DNA from 3 places in the Glutamicibacter sp. 0426 genome. Region 2 is predicted to be linked to each of the others. Evidence: riboswitches for the same ligand, from Rfam matches in the RefSeq annotation. Region 2 holds a riboswitch; each other region holds the start of a gene.
The links. Region 2 has a riboswitch for S-adenosylmethionine ahead of BKX98_RS14615 (OsmC family protein). Riboswitches for the same ligand answer to the same signal wherever they lie in the genome.
Positions count from the first base shown of each region.

Region 1: linked by a shared signal. The riboswitch ahead of BKX98_RS05780 (hypothetical protein) and the one ahead of BKX98_RS14615 (OsmC family protein) in region 2 are both predicted to bind S-adenosylmethionine.
Region 3: linked by a shared signal. The riboswitch ahead of BKX98_RS16825 (hypothetical protein) and the one ahead of BKX98_RS14615 (OsmC family protein) in region 2 are both predicted to bind S-adenosylmethionine.

Region 1 covers NZ_MPBI01000002.1:46,918-54,153, reverse strand. The annotation lists gene BKX98_RS05795 (hypothetical protein) at 1-5, opposite strand, end outside; gene BKX98_RS05790 (cupin domain-containing protein) at 180-746, opposite strand; gene BKX98_RS05785 (DinB family protein) at 881-1,468, shown strand; SAM riboswitch class IV at 1,536-1,649, shown strand; gene BKX98_RS05780 (hypothetical protein) at 1,665-1,931, shown strand; gene BKX98_RS05775 (VIT1/CCC1 transporter family protein) at 1,986-3,089, shown strand; gene BKX98_RS05770 (LOG family protein) at 3,155-4,345, opposite strand; gene BKX98_RS05765 (DEAD/DEAH box helicase) at 4,432-7,236, shown strand, end outside.
Region 2 covers NZ_MPBI01000006.1:106,144-113,379, forward strand. The annotation lists gene BKX98_RS14595 (LutB/LldF family L-lactate oxidation iron-sulfur protein) at 1-1,429, opposite strand, end outside; gene BKX98_RS14600 ((Fe-S)-binding protein) at 1,447-2,211, opposite strand; gene BKX98_RS14605 (L-lactate permease) at 2,358-4,034, shown strand; gene BKX98_RS14610 (FadR/GntR family transcriptional regulator) at 4,059-4,766, shown strand; gene BKX98_RS14615 (OsmC family protein) at 4,857-5,402, opposite strand; SAM riboswitch class IV at 5,434-5,555, opposite strand; gene BKX98_RS14620 (DEAD/DEAH box helicase) at 5,696-7,236, shown strand, end outside.
Region 3 covers NZ_MPBI01000003.1:114,169-121,404, forward strand. The annotation lists gene BKX98_RS08870 (LysR family transcriptional regulator) at 1-107, opposite strand, end outside; gene BKX98_RS08875 (ABC transporter ATP-binding protein) at 220-2,304, opposite strand; gene BKX98_RS08880 (ABC transporter ATP-binding protein) at 2,305-4,038, opposite strand; gene BKX98_RS16825 (hypothetical protein) at 4,299-4,877, opposite strand; SAM riboswitch class IV at 4,932-5,044, opposite strand; gene BKX98_RS08885 (MFS transporter) at 5,121-6,137, opposite strand; gene BKX98_RS17240 (MFS transporter) at 6,137-6,589, opposite strand; gene BKX98_RS08890 (amidohydrolase) at 6,654-7,236, opposite strand, start outside.

The DNA of each region.
Region 1 (7,236 bases), on a different contig from region 2:
TTCACGCCTCTCCCATCGCCAATTGTTCCGAGCGCCCGGAACAACGCATCGTTCCTAGAATACGCGGTTGCCCACCCCGCCAGCGAACGCGCAGCCGCATCGCGCCGAGCGTGCCGCGGCAGCGAACGCGCAGCCGCATCGCGCCGAGCGTGCCGCGGCAGCGGGCGCAGGGGCCGGACTCAGGAGAGGATCAGCGTCCAGGTCACCACGGCGGGCTCATCGGAAGGGTTCTCCCAGCTATGCGGCTCGCGCCCCGGGAAGGTTACGGTGTCGCCCGCTTGAAGCTCCAGCCGCTGGTCGGGCAGGATCAGGATGAATTCTCCGGCGATCACGTGCAGCACTTCCAGCTCGCAATCCATCGAATACAGTTCCGCTTCGCCAGTGCCCCTCGGCGCAATCTCGGCGCGGATCATCTGCAGCCGCTTTTCGCTGCGTGGCGTCACCAGCTGCTCGGTGATCCCATCGCCACCCAGTGAAACCCGCGGTGCCTGGTCCAGGCGCACCAGCTTCGTTTCCGGAACCTCGAAAAGCGTGCCGACCTCGATGCCCAGCACCTCGCACAAGCGCAGCAGCGTCGCCACCGATGGGCTGGTCAGGTCGCGCTCCACACGCGAGAGGAAGCCCTTGGTCAACCCGGAGAGCTCGGCGACCTGGTCAATGGTCATGCGCTGGGTCTGCCGCACCCCGCGCAGCCGCGCACCGATGTTGATAGCAGCACCGGTTGGTTCAACGGGCAGGGTTTTCATCGTTTGGCTCCATCGACGTCGTGGGCGGCAGCTGCAGCCGCAAGCGCTGGGTTTTCACGGTCTGCAGGCAAGTTTACCAATGGTAAACACGCGATGCCCTAGCACGGGCTCACCACGGCCACTAGACTCTGTCCATGGACAGCACCAAGGACAGGCTCTGCGGGTATCTGGGCGAGGCACGCGAGAATGCGATCTTCAAGGCCGAGGGCCTGGCCGAGCAGCTGGCCCGCACCCCGCTCACCCCTACCGGCACCCATATCCTGGGCGTGCTGCACCATCTGGTGATCAACGAATACGAGTATTTCGGCACCTGCCTGCAGCGCGAGGCCAACGACGCCTATGTCCGCGAGTTCATCTCGCCTCATGATCCCGACGCTGATTTCCTTCCGCCCGCGGACATGGACGGGCAGCAGCTGATCGGCCTGTACCGCAAGGCCATCGCCTTCGCGGACGAAGGCATCGCCGCCTTGGCCCTGGATTCTGCAGTGCACGTCCCGTGGTGGGGGCCGGCCGGGCATACCACCTTGGATCATCTGCTCATCCATGCCTTGGCCGAGACCTCCCGGCATGCAGGGCAGCTGGATATCATCCGCGAGCAGCTCGACGGCCGTGCCGGCTGGACCGCGACGCTGGATTTGCTGCCCGGCTACACCACGGCGCAGTGGGCTGAACACCGCCAGAAGCTGCAACAGCTGGCCGATTCCCTGGCCCCGGAGAACTGACCGGAAGTCATATTACGCAGTACGGCTTCATCTGGCGCCGCATGCGGCGGTACGCTCGGAATTGTTGCTTCACGAGACGCGGCGCCAAGCTCCGACTGGCCGCGCACCAACCCCAAGTTCATGGGTGGTTCGGATGAAGAAGCGGTCCGCGCATCAACTGGTGCACGGGCAAGAGCTCGCCAGAGAGTTGATATCCATGGCTATCCCGATTCTTCCCATCATCGACCGCCAGACCGGCCAGGTGCAGTTCACCGCCGAGGGCCGCTGGTGCACCCGCTACGTTGCGGACCCGCTCCAGCTCGAACGCCTCATCGCGCGCTGCTCCCGCCGTCCGGCCTTCGACCCGGACACCTCAGAATTGCTGCTGGTGGTGCCGGCGGCCGGGAATCCGGCCGGCAGGCGCCATGCATTTAGCCTTGCCAAATTCCCAAGTTCAGGGGCGCTGGCTAAAGTGGAAAGCTGAGCCGATCCACGGGTTTCCATGGGAAACCCCACGTTCCAGGAGAGCCTTTTCGAGATGCCACAGCACCCAGTCGCCGAACCAACCAAAGCGCAGATCCAGCGATGGCGCAAGTATCTCGCCGATGAAGTCGCGGAGGGCGCCATCTACCGCGCCCTGGCGGAAAAGAAGTCCGGGCAGGAACGGCAAATCCTGCTGGGCCTGGCCGAAGCCGAAGCGCGCCACGAATCCCACTGGCGCACGATGCTCGGCGAGCATGCCAAGGAAGTCCGCCCCTCGCTGCGCCGCACCATGCTGCGCTTCCTCGCCCTGCACTTCGGGTCGGTGTTCGTGCTGGCCATGGCCCAGCGCTCCGAAAGCAGCTCCCCCTACCGCCATGACAAGGACGCCACCGCGCAGATGGCTGCCGACGAGCAGGTCCACGAGGAAGTCGTCCGGGCCCTAGCCACGGCAGGACGCGCACGGCTGTCGGGCAACTTCCGCGCCGCGGTCTTCGGCGCCAACGACGGGCTGGTATCCAACCTGGCATTGATCATGGGCATCGGCGCCACCGGCGTTTCTTCGGCCTTCGTGCTGTTCTCCGGCATTGCCGGCTTGCTGGCCGGAGCGCTGTCCATGGCGGCCGGCGAATACGTTTCGGTGCGTTCCCAGCGCGAGCTGCTGACCGCCTCGCGGCCTACCCAGGTCACGCTGGCCGCAGCCCCGAACCTGGATCTGGACGCCAACGAGCTGGTGCTGATCTACAAGGCCCGCGGCATGAGCGACGAGGACGCCGAGCACCGGGCCGCCGAACGCATGGGCCTGTTCACCTGCGACTGCAACCCTGATTTCTCGCTGAACCCGGAAGGCCGCGGCGAGGAGCTCGAGAAGGAGCACCAGGAGCTGGGCTCGGCCACCGGGGCGGCCACCACCTCATTCCTGCTCTTCGCTTCCGGCGCGGTGGTGCCGATCTTGCCCTACATCTTCGGCCTCTCCGGCCTGGCCGCGATCATCGTGTCGGTGGTGCTGGTGGGCATCGCCCTGATGATCACCGGCGGCATCGTGGGCCTGCTCTCCGGAGCCTCCCCGTTCAAGCGCGGCTTGCGCCAGCTGGCCATCGGCTGGGGCGCGGCGGCCGTCACCTACTGCCTGGGCCTGATCTTCGACGTCAGCGTCAGCTAATACTCCGCTTGGCATCGAAAATGCCGGGACAGCTTCGGCTGTCCCGGCATTTTCGATGCCCCGGACTAGTTGTCCTTTGCCGGCCGGGTGCGCCGCCGCAGGGTTTCCATGGACTGGATGAACGCCAGTGCTTCCTCGGCGGTGTCCACCAGGGCGATCTTCTGCTCCATCACGCGTTCCTTGGCCAGGGCCTGGAGCAGCGGCCACGCCGGAAGGTCATTTCTCCAGTAGTCGCGGCCGACCAGCACCATTGGCACCACGCGGGCACCGGTGGCGTAGTAGTTCTCGCAGGCATCCTGGAAGATTTCCTGGACCGTGCCGGCAGCCCCGGGCAGCACGACCAGCCCGCCGTTGGACTGCTCCAGCAGGATCGCCTCGCGAATGGAATTGGTGAAGAACTTGGCGATCTGGGTGGCAAACAGATTCGGCGGCTCATGGCCGTAGAACCAGGTCGGCACGCCCAGCGACTGCCGCTGGCTGGGGAAACGCTCCTTCACCATCAGGGCGGTTCTCGCCCAGCCGGTGCGCTGATGGATCGCATCAGGCGCTTCGGCGAGCATCTGCAAGGCCGTCGCAATATCATCTGCCCCGTAGTCGGCCAGCCACGCACCGGCATTGGCCGCTTCCATGGCTCCCGGTCCTCCCCCGGTGGCCACCGCGTAGCCAGCACGGGTAATCATGCGCCCGAGCTCCAAGGCCTGCGCGTACTGCGTGGTGCCCCGGTTCATCGCATGCCCGCCCATCACCCCGATGATCGGAGTGTCCTTGAACGTTCCCTCATACACCTGAGAGACCAGCGCCTGGCCAATGTGGTGATCGTGCAGGGTCCGGGCCAGCGCACTGTGATCGCTGTCGGCATTCGCCGCCGCATGCTGCTGGGAGTACGCGTATATTTTGGCATCGGGCACCTGCTGGTAGGTCTGCGTCCAGATCCCCGAATACAGCTCTTCTGCCGTGTACAAGCCGCGGGCGCCGGTCTCGAACGGCAGCTGCGCCCCCGAGTTCATGCACAGCCCGCCCGTCGCCTGCACGATCTGCTGGCCTTGGGCGGAAAACTGGCAATCGATGAACAGCGCTTCGGAAAGATCCAGCGATTTCAGCACGGTATCCCGCTCGCGCAGATCCACGCGGTGCACGCGCCAGCCTTTTCCGTGGGCATGGTGGGAAACCAGCGCTTCAGCGGCGAGACGGTCGAATTCGACGAGCGAGGTGATGTTCACTGCTCGGGCTGGAAGGTAGGGCCACACGTGGGACATGCGTCAACGCTACGTCATGGATAGTGATTATTCACAGAAGGGCCCTTCAACTTTCGCGACGGCCCGGAACGTGAAACGATGAGAGGATGACTGAATCTGTTCCACCAACCATTGACGCCCGCCATTTACTGGCTTTTCTGGGCAACGTTCCTTTCTTCTATGGAAAGAACCTGGCCGCAGAAGCAAATTCCGTGGTTGACGTGGAATTCGATGAAAGCACCGGGCAGATCGAGGGCACAGTCACCGATTCCGGCGAAGAATACTCTCCGATGATCCAGGTCCGCTTGGAGGGTGGCGAGTGGAAGATCGAATCCTGCGAGTGCACCTGCGACGCACCAGGCATCTGCTCTCATATCGCGGCTTTGGCCATTACCTCCAATAAGATCGCCTCCCAGCCTCGCCCGCTGCCGGTCCATGAAGAGAAGCCGGACACCGTGTGGTCAAAGCAAATCGATTCATGGTTCGAGGAGTCCGAGCCGGGCCCGGCCGACGGGCTGCTCGGTTCGCAGCACGATCCGGTGGTGCCGATGGCGCTGCAGTTCCTGCTCTTCGATTCGAAGGACGCCACCCAGCAGCAGCAGTGGATGCCGACCGGGACCATCCCGCACCCGACCCGCAACAAGCGCTTCCGCTTGGGCGTGCGCCCCATGGTCCGCAATGCTGAAGGCCGCTGGGTGCGCGGCCAGCTGCGCTGGACCACCCTGGGCTTCAAGACCTACGGCTGGAACCTGCTGCGTGCACAGCACCACTGGTTCACCCGCTTCGCCTCCATGGCCCGCAGCGACAGCCAGTTGCAGTTCAAGGTGGACGAAGACTGGCTGTTCCTGGACGAGTACGCTTCCGAGCTTCTCTGGCCGCTGCTCGAACAGGCTGGCGAGCTGGGCATTGCGCTGATCACCACCCGTTCCGAGCAGCGCGTGCGGATCGTTGATCCGGCCAGCTTCAGCATGCAGGCCTCCCTGGATGAGCAGCAGCTGCAGCTGGACGGCGTCCTGCACATCGCCGGGCAGGATCTCGTGCTTGATCCGGAGGCGCCCAGCGGTGTCATCGCCGAGCATGGTTTCTATGCGCAAATGGCCCAGCCCGATGAAATCTGGCTGGCTCCAAGCACCGAGCCGGTTCCCGACGCGCACCGCCGCTGGTATATCGACCGCCGCCCGGTCACCGTGCCCGCACCGGAGATCAACGACTTCTTCGAATCCTCCTACCCTCGCCTGGCTCGCCGTTTCGAGCTGCGCAGCGTCAGCGACGAGCTGGTCCTGCCGGATCTGAAACCTCCCTATGTGCACGCCACCGTGGTCTACAAGCGCGAATTCAACGAGAACAAGGAACCGAACGATACCGCCGCGCTGGACTTCCAGATCCGTTACCCGGGGATCCCCAGCGACCAGGAAGTGTACGACGTGGAGGCCGAGGAACTGCTCCAGGCCGCCGTGCATGTGGTGTTCCTGGAGCATGAGGAAGCCGGCAACCCCAACCTGTCGCCGAAGTTCTACGCACGCGATGACACCATTGATTTCGTCACCGAGATCCTGCCCGCGCTGGAGCGCCTTCCGGAGGTCCAGCTCGTCGAGCAGGGCACCCGGCCGACCTTCCGCCAGCTGCGTGAACTCCCCCAGCTGAAGATCAATGCCGTGAATCATGAACGGACCGACTGGCTTGATCTCGGCTTGCTGATCACCGTAGGCGACCATGAGGTTCCCTTCTCGCAGATTGTCGAGGCCATGAGCAATGGCCAGATGAAGCTCCGCCTGCCGGACAACACCTGGTTCTCGCTGAACCACCCGATGTTCGCCAAGCTGAAGGCGCTGGTTGACGAAGCCCAGGCGATGAACGACAAGCCGAAGGAGGGAGACCTGAAGCTGACGGTCTTCCAGATCTCGATGTTCGAAGAACTGGACGAGATGGCTGAAGGCATCGACGGCGCTGACCTGTTCATCGCACGCATGCGTTCGCTGCTCAAGGTCGCCGAGGCCCACCATGCCCAGGTTCCGAACACGCTGGATGCCCAATTGCGTCCCTACCAGGTGGAGGGGTTCCACTGGCTCTCCCGCCTGTACGAGGGCGGCTTCGGCGGCATCCTCGCCGATGACATGGGCTTGGGCAAGACCCTGCAGACGATTGCGCTGATGCTCCATGCCCATAAGCTCTGGGCGGATCCCGAGGCCTGCGCCCAATTGCCGGCGGCCCAGCGTACCCGCCTGCCGTTCCTGGTGGTTGCCCCGAGCTCGGTGGTGTCCAACTGGGAAATGGAAATCAACAAGTTCGCCCCTTCCCTGCGGGTCGTCAGCGTCGAGGGCACGTTGCCGTCACCGCGGCAGCTTCAGGAACTCGCTCAGGACTACGATGTCATTCTCACGACCTACACCCTGCTGCGCCTGAACGACGAGATCTACGAAGCCCAGCGCTTTGCCGGCCTGATCCTCGACGAGGCGCAGTTTGTGAAGAACAAATCCACCAAGGCCCACCGGACCGCGGTGAACCTGCAGACCAATTTCAAGTTGGCAGTCACCGGTACCCCGATGGAAAACAACCTGTCCGAGCTCGGTGCCTTGCTGTCGCTGGTTGCTCCGGCGTTGTTCCTGAACACCACGCGCTTCAATCGCCAGTTCGCCCGGCCCATCGAGGTCTTGGGCGACAAGGAAACCCTCGCCTTGCTACAGCGCCGGATCAAGCCGTTCATGCTGCGCCGCACGAAGGAATCGGTGGTGCTGGATCTTCCGGCCAAGCAGGAGCAGCAGATTCTGGTGCGCCTGTCCGAAGAGCACCAGCATGTCTACGACACGCATTTGAATCGCGAACGCCAGAAGATCCTGCACCTGGTGGAGGACCTGGATCGCAACCGCTTCACCATTTTCCAGTCGCTGACGCACCTGCGCATGCTGGCCCTT
Region 2 (7,236 bases):
TCCACCAGTCGCGGAAGGACTTGCTTGGCGGGGCTGGAATGTCGCGGCTGGCGGTCCAGCCTGCGGCGATGCCCGGAAGCTTCTTGATCTTCTTGTCCTTGCCGGACACCAGCCGGCCCAGCGGCAGGGCTTTCTCGAGCAGGCCAATGTTCTTGCCCTTGCCCAGTGCCCAGGAGCCGCCCTTCATCAGCAGATCCATTTGGGTAGGGATCTTGTGCTTGTCGCGGTTGGCATCCACATCGTCGCCGCGCAGGTGCACGAGGATTTCAGGGATGTTGATCTTCACAGGGCAGGCGTCGTAGCAGGCGCCGCACAGCGAGGACGCGTACGGCAGGGAGCCGTTTTCCTCGACCTCGATGCCGGTCAGCAGCGGGGAGAGGATCGCGCCGATCGGGCCCGGGTAGGTGGAGCCGTAGGCGTGGCCGCCGGTGCGCTCGTAGACCGGGCACACGTTCATGCAGGCCGAGCAGCGGATGCAGTTCAGTGCGGTGCGGCCGAAACGGTCGGCCAGGGCCCGGGTGCGGCCATTATCCAGCAGCACGATGTGCACGTTCTGCGGGCCGTCGTCTTCGCTGACCCCGGTCCACAGCGAGGTGTAGGGGTTCATGCGCTCGCCGGTGGAGGAGCGCGGCAGCAGCTGCATGAAGACCTCGATGTCCTCCCAGTGGGGGAGGACTTTCTCGATGCCCATGACGGTGATCAGGGTTTCCGGCAGGGTCAGGCACATTCGGCCGTTGCCCTCGGATTCCACGACGCCCAGGGTTCCGGTGTCGGCCAGCGCGAAGTTCGCGCCGGATATGGCGACCTTGGCGGCGAGGAACTTCTTGCGCAGGTGCTTGCGCGCGGCCTCGGCCAGCTTGGCCGGCTCATCGGTCAGGTTCGGATCCACCACCGGCATTTGGCTCAGGAAGATGTCGCGCACCTCGGTGCGGTTCTTGTGGATGGCCGGAACCAGGATGTGGCTTGGCTTGTCGTTGCCCAGCTGGACGATCAGCTCGGCGAGGTCGGTTTCGTACGCGTCGATGCCCTCGGTTTCCAGGTGCTCGTTCAGGCCGATTTCCTGGGTGGCCATGGACTTGACCTTGACTACCTCATTCGAGCCGGTGGCCTTGACCAGCTCGGTGACGATCTTGTTGGCTTCGGCCGCGTCACGGGCCCAGTGGACGACGCCGCCGCGGGCGGTGAAGTTCTTCTCGAACTCCTCCAGCCGCTCTTCGAGGTTGGCCATCGTCAGGTTCTTGATGGCGCTGCCGGTGTCGCGCAGCTCTTCCCAATCAGGGAGCTCGCCGACGACGTTCAGCCGCTTGTCGCGAATGGTGTGGGTGGCGTGGCGCAGGTTCTTGCGCATCTGGGTGTTGCCCAGTTCGCGGTGCGCCGCCTTCGGGAATGGCTCGGTCTCGAACAGGTTGCCCTGCCCGCCGGCTGGCATGCCGAGGAATACCTGGGTCACAGTGACACCGTCTCTTCCATGGTGCTGGCCAGGATGTCGGCCAGGTGCAGGGTCTTTGGCTTGGCTCCGGTGCGCGAAAGGCCGCCGCCGATGTGCATCAGGCAGGAGGCGTCGCCGCCTGCGCAGGCCGAAGCGCCGGTGGAACAGATGTTCTTCATCTTGTCTTCGAGCATCGCCGAGGAAACATCGGAGTTCTTGATCGCGAAGGTGCCGCCGAAGCCGCAGCACTGGTCGGCTTCCGGAAGCTCGTTGACGGTGATGCCGCCAACGGTCTTGAGCAGATCCAGCTGGCGGTCGCCGAGCTTCAGCGAACGCATGCCGTGGCAGGAAGGGTGGTAGGTGATGGTCTGCGGGAAGTAGCTGCCCAGCTGCTCTGCCGCGTTGGTGATTCCCAGGACATCCACCAGCAGCTGGCTCAGTTCGTAGGTGCGCTTGCCGACGGCAACTGCGCGGTCCTTGAGCTCGGGCTTGCCCAGGCGCTCGGCCAGGTACGGGTGCTGGTGCTTGACCGAAGCGACGCAGGAACCCGAGGGGGCGACCGCGACATCATAGTCTTCGGTGTCGAAGGCATTAATGTGGTTTTCGACGACGGGCAGCGCTTCAGGCATATATCCGGAATTCATATGCATTTGCCCACAGCAGGCTTGCGCCTTGGGGAAAATGACTTCATGGCCCAAGCGTTCCAGGATTTTCACGGTCGACTTGGCTGTTTCCGGATACATAGCATCCACAATGCACGTGGCAAAGAGAGCAATTCGCATAATAAATGACTCTTTCGGGGTGTGGTCAGACCATACTATGCGAGGTTCTTCGAAATAGTCAAGACTTGTTGTGATAGCTCTCACCTTGTACTCTAGGTGGTCGGACCACATATGGTCAGACCATCTCGAGTAAGGACGCCCACACCGTGTTTACACCCACGACAGACCCCATTGCGGGGAGCATCGCGCTATCGGCGCTGGTTGCACTCATCCCGCTGCTCACATTCTTCGTGCTCCTCGCGATCATCAAGGTCAAGGCCCACTGGGCCGGCCTGGGGTCGCTGGCTGTAGCGATCATCGTCGCGATCTTCGGCTGGCACATGCCCGTCGGGCTCGCGTTGAACTCCGGGGTCATGGGCATGGTGTTCGGTGCCTTCCCGATTGTCTGGATCGTCGTGATGGCGATCTTCCTCTACCAGGTGACCGTCAAATCCGGCCGCTTCGAGGACCTGCGCAGGGTCTTCGACGTCATCGGCGGCGGCGATGTGCGCATCCAGGCCGTGCTGATTGCTTTCTGCTTCGGCGGCCTGCTTGAGGCGTTGGCAGGCTTCGGCGCACCTGTGGCGATTACCGCCACCATGCTGCTGGCATTGGGCCTCTCCCCGCTGCGCGCTGCCTGCGCCGTGCTGATCGCCAACACCGCCCCGGTAGCCTTCGGCGCCGTGGCCATTCCGATTACCACCGCAGGCGCGCTGACCGGCATCCCGGCTGCCGACATCGGCGCCATCGTTGGCCACCAGTCCCCGCTGCTGGCACTGTTTGTCCCATCGATCCTGGTGCTGATCCTCGATGGCTGGCGCGGCATGCGCCAGACCCTGCCGGCAACGCTGACCATCGGCATTTCCTTCGGTGTCGCGCAGTGGCTGTGCTCCACCTACTTCTCCTACGAGCTGACCGATATCGTCGCCTCGCTGATCGGCCTGGCCGCGGCAGTGATCCTGCTTCGCTTCTGGACCCCGAAGGGCGCCGACGAAGCACGCCAGCGCGTACTGACCGCTGAAGCCGCTGCGCTTCCGCACGAATCGAACACCAAGCTGCACGCAGGCAACACCTGGATGGCTCTGTTCCCATACCTGCTGGTTATCGTCATCTTCGGCGTGGCCAAGCTGTGGAAGCTGGGCGTGGACATTCCTGCATGGCTGGCAAGCACCGACATCAAGTTCGGCTGGCCGGGCCTGGATGGCAAGATCCTGAACGCCGAAGGCGAAGCGGTCACCTCCACCGTCTACAACTTCCAGTGGCTGTCTTCCCCGGGCACCCTGTTGCTGATCACCGGCCTGATCGTGGCCCTGGTCTACTCGTTGAACGACGGCAATGGCGAATACAAGATGACCTTCGCCGAGGGTGCTGCCGAAATCGGCAAGACCATCTACAACATGCGCTTCGCGGCACTGACCATCCTGTCGGTCCTCGGCCTGGCCTACGTGATGAACCTGTCCGGACAGACCATCACCATCGGCACCTGGCTGGCGGGAACCGGCGCGTTCTTCGCCTTCCTCTCGCCAATCCTGGGCTGGATCGGCACCGCAGTGACCGGCTCGGACACCTCGGCCAACGCGCTGTTCGCCAAACTACAGCAAACCGCTGGCATCAATGCCGGCATCGATCCGAACCTGCTGGTTGCCGCCAACACCTCCGGCGGCGTGGTCGGCAAGCTGATCTCCCCGCAGAACCTGGCCATCGCCGCCACCTCGGTGAAGATGGAAGGCCAGGAATCGGTGATCCTCAAGAAGGTTGCCGGCTGGTCCGTAGGCATGCTGCTGGTGCTGTGCTGCTTGGTCTACCTGCAGTCCACCCCGGTTCTGTCCTGGATGCTGCCCTAGCCATGAACCGCTAAAATAGATCCGATGTCAATGAACCCAGCTCCGCGTGCGTACCAGATCGTTCTCCAAGCGATTGAAGAGGATCTGCGCAAAGAGAAGCTCTCCGTAGGAGACCAGCTTCCCGGCGAGCGTGCGCTCGCGGAGCGGCATGGGATCTCGCGGGCATCAGTCCGCGATGCCATCCGCATCCTTGACGTGATGGGCATTATCAGGACTTCCACCGGTTCCGGGCCCAACTCCGGAGCGGTGATCATCTCCAACCCCTCGGCCGGCATTTCGCAGGCCTTGCGGCTGCACTTGGCAGCCAAGGGGATCAACGTCCGCGAAATTGTCGAATCGCGCATCCTGCTGGAAACCTGGGCCGCGCAAATGAACCCGCGCGACCCGGTTTATGCCCAGCAGGTGATCGACCGCACCGCGGTGCTGATCATGCGCATGGACGATCCGCAGCTTTCGCGCGAGGCCTTCCACCGCATTGACGCCGAATTCCATGTGCTGCTGGCCTCCATGGCCGGGAATTCGGTGGTCGAATCCATGATGGAATCCCTGCGCAATTCGATCAGCGACTATGTCTCGGACTCAGTGCCCAGCGACGAGGCCTGGCAACCGGTGGTGCGCGTGCTGCGCCGCCAGCACAAGGCCATCCACCACGCCTTTGCGACGAATCAGCGCGAACGGGCAGCCCAGCTGCTCGAAGAGCACATCAACTGGTTCTACTCGCAGACGCGGTAGGGATAAGCAAGAGTTCAGCATGCGCATGGCGCCCCGGATAACGGTTCGGAATTTTTCCGATCCGGCCCCGGGGCGCCATTGCCGCATCTGCTAGCTGGCGATGCTCACCGCAGTGGTCACCGGTACCGGGTTGGCGAACAGATCCAGTACCGGGCAGTGGGCATCCACTGCCTGGCGCAGTTCTTCATAGCGTTCGGCCGATTCGGGGCCGGTGATCTGGATGTCCAGTTCCACCGACGAGAAGCCCGGGCGGATGGACTTGTCAATGCCGAAGAGGCCACGGACATCGAGGTGGCCGTTGGCCTGGATCTTCACCTCGTCCACCTGGATGCCGAGGTTTTGCGCGTACAAGCGGTAGACCACAACCTGGCAGGAGATCAGCGCGCCGAGCGCATATTCCACCGGGCTTGCCGCGACATCATTGCCACCCAGGGCAGCTGGTTCGTCGACCTGGAAAGTGTGCTTCCCGGAGACAATGTTGCTGGCTACCGAATCGAAACCCTCGCCCTCGACGGTAAAGGTCAATTTGGCGCTTTGCGGGGCCGCCGAGATGCGTTCGCCCCAGCCCTTGCCTGCTTCCTGCAGGCGCTGTGCGCGGTCTTCGGATACGGTCAGGGTAGATGCTGCATTAGACATGAGGAGTTAATCCCCTTTCTGGCGCAAGGGGCGCCATCGCTTACGCACCTTGGCGTTCAAGATGCGTCGAATCTTCACCTGGGGCACCCCGCACAATGACGCAGGAGGGTTGCCGTCCACTCAGCCAGGGCTCAAAGAGTGGAACTCGTGATTCTGTGCTTCTTTTCTATCGGTTGCGGTGCCAGCGCGTAAAGGGCAGGGGTAACTTTTCGTCATCGGGCAACTTGTCTGGCTGCTCGCTAAGATGGAATCGAGCTCTCGGGCGCCCACTGCACGAACAATGAACGGCGAGTATGGAATTCCAGCTGACACTTTCTGCGGCCCAGACCTTGGTGACCGAATCCGAATACAATCTGGGCCAGTTCCTCTGCGATTCGGGAAAAGTGGAGATCGTCCACCGGGACATGAAGCCGGGATATTCCCGCATTTCCGCAATGGTGCTGCGCGAATCGGTGATGGCCGAGCTGGAAATCAACCGCGGCAATATCAGTTTCACCAGCTTCTGCAGCAAGCATCCGGGCGTTCAATCCTGCGAGGATGTCGCCGCCTTGCTCATTGAAGTCACTACCGAAGAGGACCAGGGCTTCTTCGTCTCCGACTCCGGGGTGGACCCTTTCGCATGGAAACGCAATAGCAAGCCGCAGTGGGAGCGGACCCTTGACCGCCTGCTTCCGGTAATTTCTGATGAGCCGCCGATCGCCGAGGAACCGCTGGGATTGATCCTGAAAGTGGTCAGCGAACCCCGTTACGGAGGCGCGGACGCGCTGACCTTGCAGGCGCGGCCGGCCCGCCGGGGCACCAAGAGCCCTTGGGTCCAGACTGGAGTCAGCTGGCGCAACGTCGCCTTCGATGAGCGCTTCTCCAAGAAGCAGCGCCGAGCGGTCGTTGAACTGGACCGGCTGCGTGAACACGTAGAACAGAGCACCTACCGGCATTCGTGGGATCCCAAGGACTGGATCTCGCTGATGGATCTGCCTGGCCAGGACCTGCTGGATGCCTTCGAGGCTCTGCGCGACGCCGGAGTGCAGATCGTCAACGGCGGTTCCGCTGCCAAGCTCCCGGTGGAATTCAGCGAGATACCAGCCATGGCGCACGTGGATGTGCGCCGCACTGAACAGGGCCTGCGCATGGAAGGCAAGCTGCGCGGGCCGCGCGAAGAGCACCACCACCTCTTGCCGATCGGTACGCCACCGAGCCTGCTGGCCTACGCCTCCAGCCCCTTGCCGAAGGCCAAGGAACTCGGATTGGCGCAGTTCGCTGAACCTGTCACGAAGGAACTGGCGGCGTTCATCGAATCCGGTGCGCACATCATTCCGGATGGAGCCATCGAGCTTTTCGAGACCCAGCATCTGGACCGATTGCGCGTGATGGCGCCGCTGAAGAGCGAAGATGGCAGCTACCGCATCCCGGTTCCCGCGCGCCCCAGCCTCAAGCTGTCCTTGGAAAGCATCCAAGCCCCGCTGACCGTGCGCTATTCCTGGGAGTACTCATCTAAGGGGCCTCGCCAGCATGCCGTGGAAAAGGAAATTGCCGCTTCGGTGCAGGACAAGCTCGGCGAGCTGGGTTCGCTGGGGCAACTGACCTCATCAGGAATCTTCCCTCCGAAGAAATTCAGCACCTCTGAGTCCATCGACTTCCTGGTCCACGCACTTCCGCTGCTGGAAGAGCATCCCGATGTCATCATCGAGGAGCAGAACCGGCTGCCGAAGTACCGGATCAGCGATGCCCCGGCGACGGTCAGCGTCGAAGCGGGTGAAAGCACGGGGGACTGGTTCGATCTGTCCGTGGAAGTGCTCCTCGGCGAGATCAAAGTGCCGTTCGCGCTGCTGCTCGA
Region 3 (7,236 bases), on a different contig from region 2:
CTGATGGATTCGGACAGCGCCGGCTGGGAAATGCGGCACTCCTGGGCGGCCCGCGCGAAATGCTGTTCCCGGGCCAGGGCAACGAAGTATTCCAACTGCCTAAACATCACCTGTCCATTGCACCACGCTCACCTCGGGTCGCGCGGTCGGGGCATGCAAAAAGCCGCGGCTGGAATGGACCAAGGTCCAGTCCAGCCGCGGCTCTGATACCGCTAGTTCCTATGAGTCGAGGTTCGTCCCTGGCTCGGGAACCGGCGCATCGGTCAGCGGCATTCCGCCGGTAGCAGGCACCGCAGCCGTATCCGGGTTCGCATCCACGTCCTCGGCCGGGCCGGCAAACTGGGACTGGTACAACCGGTAGTAGGCGCCCTTCGTTCCCAGCAGGTACTCGTGGTTGCCCTGCTCCACAATCCGTCCAGCCTCCATCACCAGGATGGTGTCGGCATCGCGGATCGTCGACAGACGGTGGGCAATCACGAAGCTGGTGCGGTCGCTGCGCAGCGCGGCCATGGCCTGCTGCACCAGCAGCTCGGTACGGGTATCGACCGAGCTGGTCGCTTCGTCCAGGATCAGCAGCGACGGGTTCGCCACGAACGCGCGGGCGATGGTGATCAGCTGCTTCTCGCCGGCCGACACGTTGGTGCCTTCCTCGTCGATGATGGTGTCGTAGCCATCGGGCAGGGCGCGCACGAAACGGTCCACGAAGGTCGCCTTGGCCGCCTCGATGACTTCCTCATCGGTCGCATCCAGCCGGCCGTAGCGGATGTTCTCCATGATGCTTCCGCCGAACAGCCACGCATCCTGCAGCACCATGCCCACCTTCGAGCGCAGGTCGGCGCGCGAGAGCTCGGTGATGTCGCGGTTATCGAGCATGATCTTGCCCGAGTTCAGCTCGTAGAAGCGCATCACCAGGTTCACCAGCGTGGTCTTGCCGGCGCCGGTCGGCCCGACAATGGCCACCGTGTGGCCAGGATCCGCATCGAAGGACAGGTTCTCGATCAGCGGCTTGTCTTCGCTGTAGGAGAAGGACACGTTCTCGAAGGAGACATGGCCATCGGTACGGGCAGGCAGCGTGTCCTGCGCGCGGTCCGGCTCCTGCTCTTCGGCATCCAGCAGCTCGAAGGTGCGCTCTGCCGAGGCCACGCCGGACTGCAGCATGTTGGCCACGCCGGCAATCTGGCCCAGCGGCTGGGTGAACTCGCGCGAGTACTGGATGAACGCGGTGGCATCGCCCAGGCTCATGGTGCCCGAGGCCACGCGCAAGCCGCCCACCACAGCGATGCCCACATAGGCCAGGTAGGAAACGAAGTTCATCACCGGCATGATCATGCCCGAGACGAACTGGGCGCCGAAGCTGGCTTTGTACAGCTCCTCGTTGCGTGCGGTGAAGCGCTCTACCATGTCCTCTTCACGGCCGAAGACCTTCATCAGCTCGTGGCCGGAGAAGGATTCCTCGATCTGGCCGTTGAGCGCACCGGTGTTCTTCCACTGCGCGGTGAACAGCTTCTGCGCCCGGGTGCCAATGACGCCCGCGGCGACTGCCGAGAGCGGCAGGGCCACCAGCGCAATCAGCGCCATCTGCCAGGAGACCACGAACATCATGATCACGATGCCCAGAACCGTCATGATCGAGGAGACCAGCTGGCTCAGCGCCTGCTGCAGCGCGTTCTGGATGTTGTCCACGTCGTTGGTCACGCGCGAGAGCAGGTCGCCGCGCTGGCGCGTGTCGAAGTAGTTCAGCGGCAGCTTGTTGATCTTGTCCTCGACGTCCTTGCGCAGGTTGTAGACCACGCGCATGACCAGCTTGTTCAGCAGCCAGCCCGAGGCCCAGGAGAAGAGCGAGGCGATGAAGTACATGGACAGCACAATCAGGATGTACTGCGAGAGCTGGGTGAAGTCGATGCCCTGCCCGGGGACGAAGTCCACCTTCGAGAGCATGTCGGCCTGGGTGTCCTGCCCGGAGTCGCGCAGCTGCGCAATGACCAGTTCCGCGGGCGTGCCCTCGGGGATGTTCTTGCCGATCAGCCCGGCAAAGATCACGTCCATGGCCTTGCCCAGGATCCGCGGGGCGATCACCGAGAGCACCACGTATACGGTGATCAGGCCGAAGACCAGCACCATGCCCAGCTTGTATGGGGACATCAGCCCGATCAGCCGCTTGGCCGATGGCCAGAAGTGCTGGGCCTTGCGCACCGGTGCGCCGCCGGACCAGTCGTCGGCTCCCGCCGCGGCTTCGAATTCATTGACGTCTGCGAGCTCGCTTTCGAGCTGCGCCGAATCGATATTCTTCTGCTTCTTCGCCACTTAGGCCACCTCCTCCACGCTCAGCTGGGATGCAACGATTTCCTGATAGGTTTCCGAGGTTTCGAGCAGCTGCTCGTGGGTTCCCCGGGCGACGATTTCGCCATGGTCCAGGACCAGGATCTGGTCTGCACCGGTAATCGTCGAGACGCGCTGGGCCACGATGATCACCGCGGCGTCCTTGGTCGGTTCGGCCAGGGCGGCACGCAGCTTGGCATCGGTGTTCACATCCAGCGCCGAGAATGAATCATCGAAGAGATAGGTGTTCGGCTTGGCGGCCAAGGCCCGTGCGATGCACAGGCGCTGGCGCTGTCCGCCGGAGACGTTGGTGCCACCCTGGGAGATCTTGGAGTCCAGCTGGCCCTCGCGTTCTGCCACGAACCCTTCGGCCTGGGCGACCCGCAACGCTTCCCACAGCTCGTCCTCGGTGGCCTCCTGGGCGCCGAAGCGCAGGTTGCTCGCGATGGTTCCGGAGAACAGGTAGGGCCGCTGCGGCACCGCGGAGATATTCCGTGAAATGGTGTCGCGGCCCAGGTCCTTCAGCGGCACCCCGCCGATGAGGATCTCCCCTTCGGTGGCGTCGTAGAGCCGCGGAATCAGGTTCAGCAAGGTGGTCTTGCCAGCACCGGTGGACCCGATGATGGCAGTGGTCTGCCCGGGCTTCGCGGTGAAGGAGATGTCCGAGAGCACCGGAGCCTCGGCCCCCGGGTATCCGAAGGTGACGTTCTTGAATTCCACGGTGCCCGGGGTGGGCAGCTCGATCTGCCTTTCGGCGGCGTCGAGCATGCTCGGCTCGCTGTCCAGCACCTCGGCAATGCGGTCGGCGGAAACCATGGCGCGCGGGACCATCATGGCCATGAAAGTGCCCATCATGACTGCCATGAGGATCTGCAGCAGGTACTGCAGGAACGCGGTCAACGCACCGACCTCCACGTCGCCGTTGTCCACGCGGTGACCACCGAACCAGAGCACGGCGGCGGTGGACAGGTGCAGGATCATGGTGATCGCCGGGAACATCAGCACGAACAGGTTGCCGACCTTCACGCCCAGGTCGGTCAGCTTCTGGTTGGCATCGGCATAGCGTTCGGTTTCATGCTCTTCGCGCACGAAGGCGCGCACCACGCGGATGCCGGTGATCTGCTCGCGCAGCACGCCGTTGATCCCGTCGATGCGGGTCTGCATGTCGCGGAACAACGGCATCAGCTTGATGACCAGCAGGCCGACGACAATGAGCACCAGCGGCACGGATACCCAGACGAGCCAGGACAGCCCCGGGTCTTCGCGGATCGCCATGATCACGCCGCCGATGGACATGATCGGCGCGGTGATCATGAAGTTCAGCGCCATCAGGGTGAGCATCTGGATCTGCTGCACGTCATTGGTGCCGCGGGTGATCAAGGTAGCGGCACCGAACTTGTTGACGTCCTGGGCGGAGAAGGTGGCGACCTTCTCGAAGACCGCCTGGCGGACATCGCGTCCGACGCTCATGGAGGTCTTGGCGCCGAAGTAGACGGCGGCGACGGCGGTGGCCACCTGGATCAGGGCCACCACCAGCATCAGTCCGCCGGTGCGCCAGATGTAGTCGATATCGGCATTGACCACGCCGACATCGATGATCTTGGCGTTCAGGCTGGGAAGGTAGAGCGTAGCCATGGTGGTGGCCAGCTGCAATATGACTACTGCGGCAATCCACCCGGCATAGGGTTTGGAGTGTTTCAAGATGAGCTTGAGAAGCATGTGGAAAATCCTCGCTGGCATCACGCTCTCCGGCATGCTGGGCCTTCGGATTAAGGGCAGCGTGATTGAAGAGCGATTGCCAGTCTAGCGCTCCGCTTGGACACTTAGTATCATCCTTCCGATTGATATTTGCCAACCAGTGATTAACGCCCGATTAACCTCAAGATTCCGGGGATGGTGGCGTTAATCATAGATTATGGAATTAACGCAAAGCGGCTTGGTTTCCGGCGGATTTTCATCCACCGGAAACCAAGCCCCAGTTACGCCTGCACGCTGCCGGGAACCTCGCTGGCGCAGTTCCCTCGGATGTACTTGGACAGGGCCACGGACGGGCGTTCGAAGCCCAGCAGCCGCGGGAATTCCGCCCAGGCTTCGGGCACCAGCTGCACAATGTGCTCAGGGCGCGTCCGCTCTTCCATGATGCTTCGGCCAGTGATCGGGTCCTTGCCGGTCACCCGCAGATATCTCTGGCCAGCCTGCGGGTTTTTGGCGGTGATCCCGAGCAGTTCCAGCCGTCGCCCAAGGAGTTCTTGGTCCCCGACATTTCTGCAGAGCCGGCGGGCATGGTCCAGCGCGGCTTTCAGCCCTGCGTTGACAGCCCAGTACAGTTCCGGGGTGAATCCGGCGGCAATCCAGCGGGCCACGTATTCGTGGATGTGGGGAAGATTCAGGCACAGCAGTCCACCTCGCTGCTTCTCGGCTTCGAAGGCCAGGAATCCCCCTGACTGGAGGGTGCTCGATCCTGCGTGGAAAGGATAGTCCAGCAGCACGCTGTGCCACTTCCGCTCGCCGTCGGTTCCTTGCGGATTCCCTGTTGTGTATTCATGATTGGCGCCCATGTCATCCTCGCGTTCCGTCCAGGCGGCGCAGCATCTTGAAGGATCAGCACCACCGATCGACTTGCCCGGGATGGCTTCCCGGACCGGCTCTTCCCCTGGGGCACCCCGCTCGATGAGGAGGGTTGCCACGCGGCTAGCCAGGTACTTAGCGCCGCGATTCTGTGAGCTTGGTTCGATAGTACTGGGCACCACCGACAGTTCGGCTTGGGCCGGTGCGCAGCACCGGCCCAGCAAGCGATTCGATCAGTTCCCGATTGGCGGCGGCGCCACCTCGTCGTGCTTGGTCTTCTCGCTGTCCTTCTGCTTTTCGGAAGGCACAGTCACGATGATCGACGCGATGGCGATGACCACCATCAGCACGTTGAACAACAGGCCGATGGCGCCACCGAAGCGCAACGCCACATTGTCCTGCCGGCCAATGAACAGGCCCCAGGACTGGATCAGTGCCGGATCCATGGCCTGTCCAGCCACATACAGGGCCGCGGAGATGGCCACGCCGATGGCGTTGCCCAGTGACGAGGCCATCTTGTAGATGCCGGACGCGGAACCCACCTCGCTGTCGGGGACATTGGACAGCGCCGCGTCGGTGGACGGCGTGGCATAGAAGCCCAGGCCGATGCCGAACAGCGTGAACCCGATCACGGAGAGCAAGATGTACTGGTCGATATACAGGAAAGTCATCGAGCACATCAGGATGCCCACACCGGTGATCATCGATCCCCAGAGCATCGGCTTCTTCGGCCCGAAGCGCTGCAGCAGCTTCTCACCCACGCGGATCGTGGCAAGGATGGCCACCAGATAGCCCAAGGTCAGCAGGCCGGACTGCAGCGAGGACATCCCGGCCGCCACCTGGACCAGGCCCAGCGAGACAATCAGCGTGCCTGCCGCGCCATTGAGCAGGAAGTTGGACAGCGTGGCGCCGGTGAAGGTGCCGTTGGAGAACAGCTTCAGGTTCACGAAGGGATTGCGGCTGCGCACCTCGATCTGCAAGAACAGCAGCCCGGTGACCACGAAGATCGCCACGAGCGCGATGCCTCCCAGGCTCAGCCAGCCGATATTCGGACCCTGGGAAATGTAGACGTTGATGGAGACCAGCATGACGATGAAGAAGATGAGGCCGGTGAAGTCGACGCGGCGCTCGGCTGCCGGATCCTGCTCGGCCTTGGATTCCGGGGTGCCCTTGAGCAGGAAGAGCGCCAGCACCGAGAGCACGATGGAGGTCCAGAAGATCGAACACCAGCCCAGGAAGCTGGTGGCCATCAGCCCGCCGAACAGTGCGCAGAACCCGGAACCGCCCCAGGAGCCGATGGACCAGTAGGACAGGGCCGCTGGCGGCCCTTCCCCTCGTAGTAGGTCTTCACCAAGGCCATGGTCGCAGGGATGATGCAGGCGGCGGACAGGCCCTGGACCACGCGGCCGCCCAGCAGCATGGCGCTGGTCAGCCCGCCCAGGTTCTCCGGGGTCAGGGCGATCAGCAGCGAGCCGGCGATGGAAAGCCAGATGCCCAGGTAAAGGATTTTCGCCCGGCCCAGCCGGTCGACCAGTCCGCCGGCGACCACGATGAAGATGCCGGAGAACAGCGAGTTGATGGACACCGCCAGATCGGCCAACGTTTCTTCGACGCCCAGCTGTCCGCGGATCCCGGGAATGACGTTCAGCAGGGTCTGGGCGAAAAGCCAGAAGTTGATGACTGCCAGGACGATGCCCAGCAGCCATTTGTCGGTGGGCTGCTAGGTAGTGGCGCCCGTGGTTGGTGCTGCGGACATCGTCTGCTCCCTACTCTTGTGCTCCGTTGTCCAGGTAGGCCAGTGCGGCCACCACCTGGGTGCTGGTTGCTGTTTGGAGGGTTGGGTGGATCACCGGTGCGAAGAACGGCGAGTGGTTGGCAGGGATATCGGAGGCGACGGTTCCCGCGGCCACCGCATCCTTGTATTTCTGCGGATCCACGCAGCCCACCGTCCAGTAGGCATAGGGAATGCCGAAGGCATCCGGAATGGTGCTGAAGTCCTCCGAGGCGGTGGCCGGGTCTGCATGGTAGACCTGTCCCTCGGGGAAATGGGCCTCGAAAGCCGCGGTGATCTTGGCGTTGGCCGTCTCGTCATTGCTGGTGAGCGGGAACTGGTCGTAGAACTCGAACTCCGGTTCCTTGGGCGAGCCGGCAGCCTGGCATTCGCCGCGCACAATCCGGTGGATGGAATCGATGACGCGCTGGCGGATGGCTGGCTCGTAGGTGCGGATATTCAGCAGCAGCTGAGCGCGGTCCGGGATGATGTTCGCGGTGGTGCCCGCGGTCAGCGACCCGACGGTGAGCACCGCGAAGTGCCCGGGCTGGGTTTCGCGGGAAACCACTGTCTGCAGC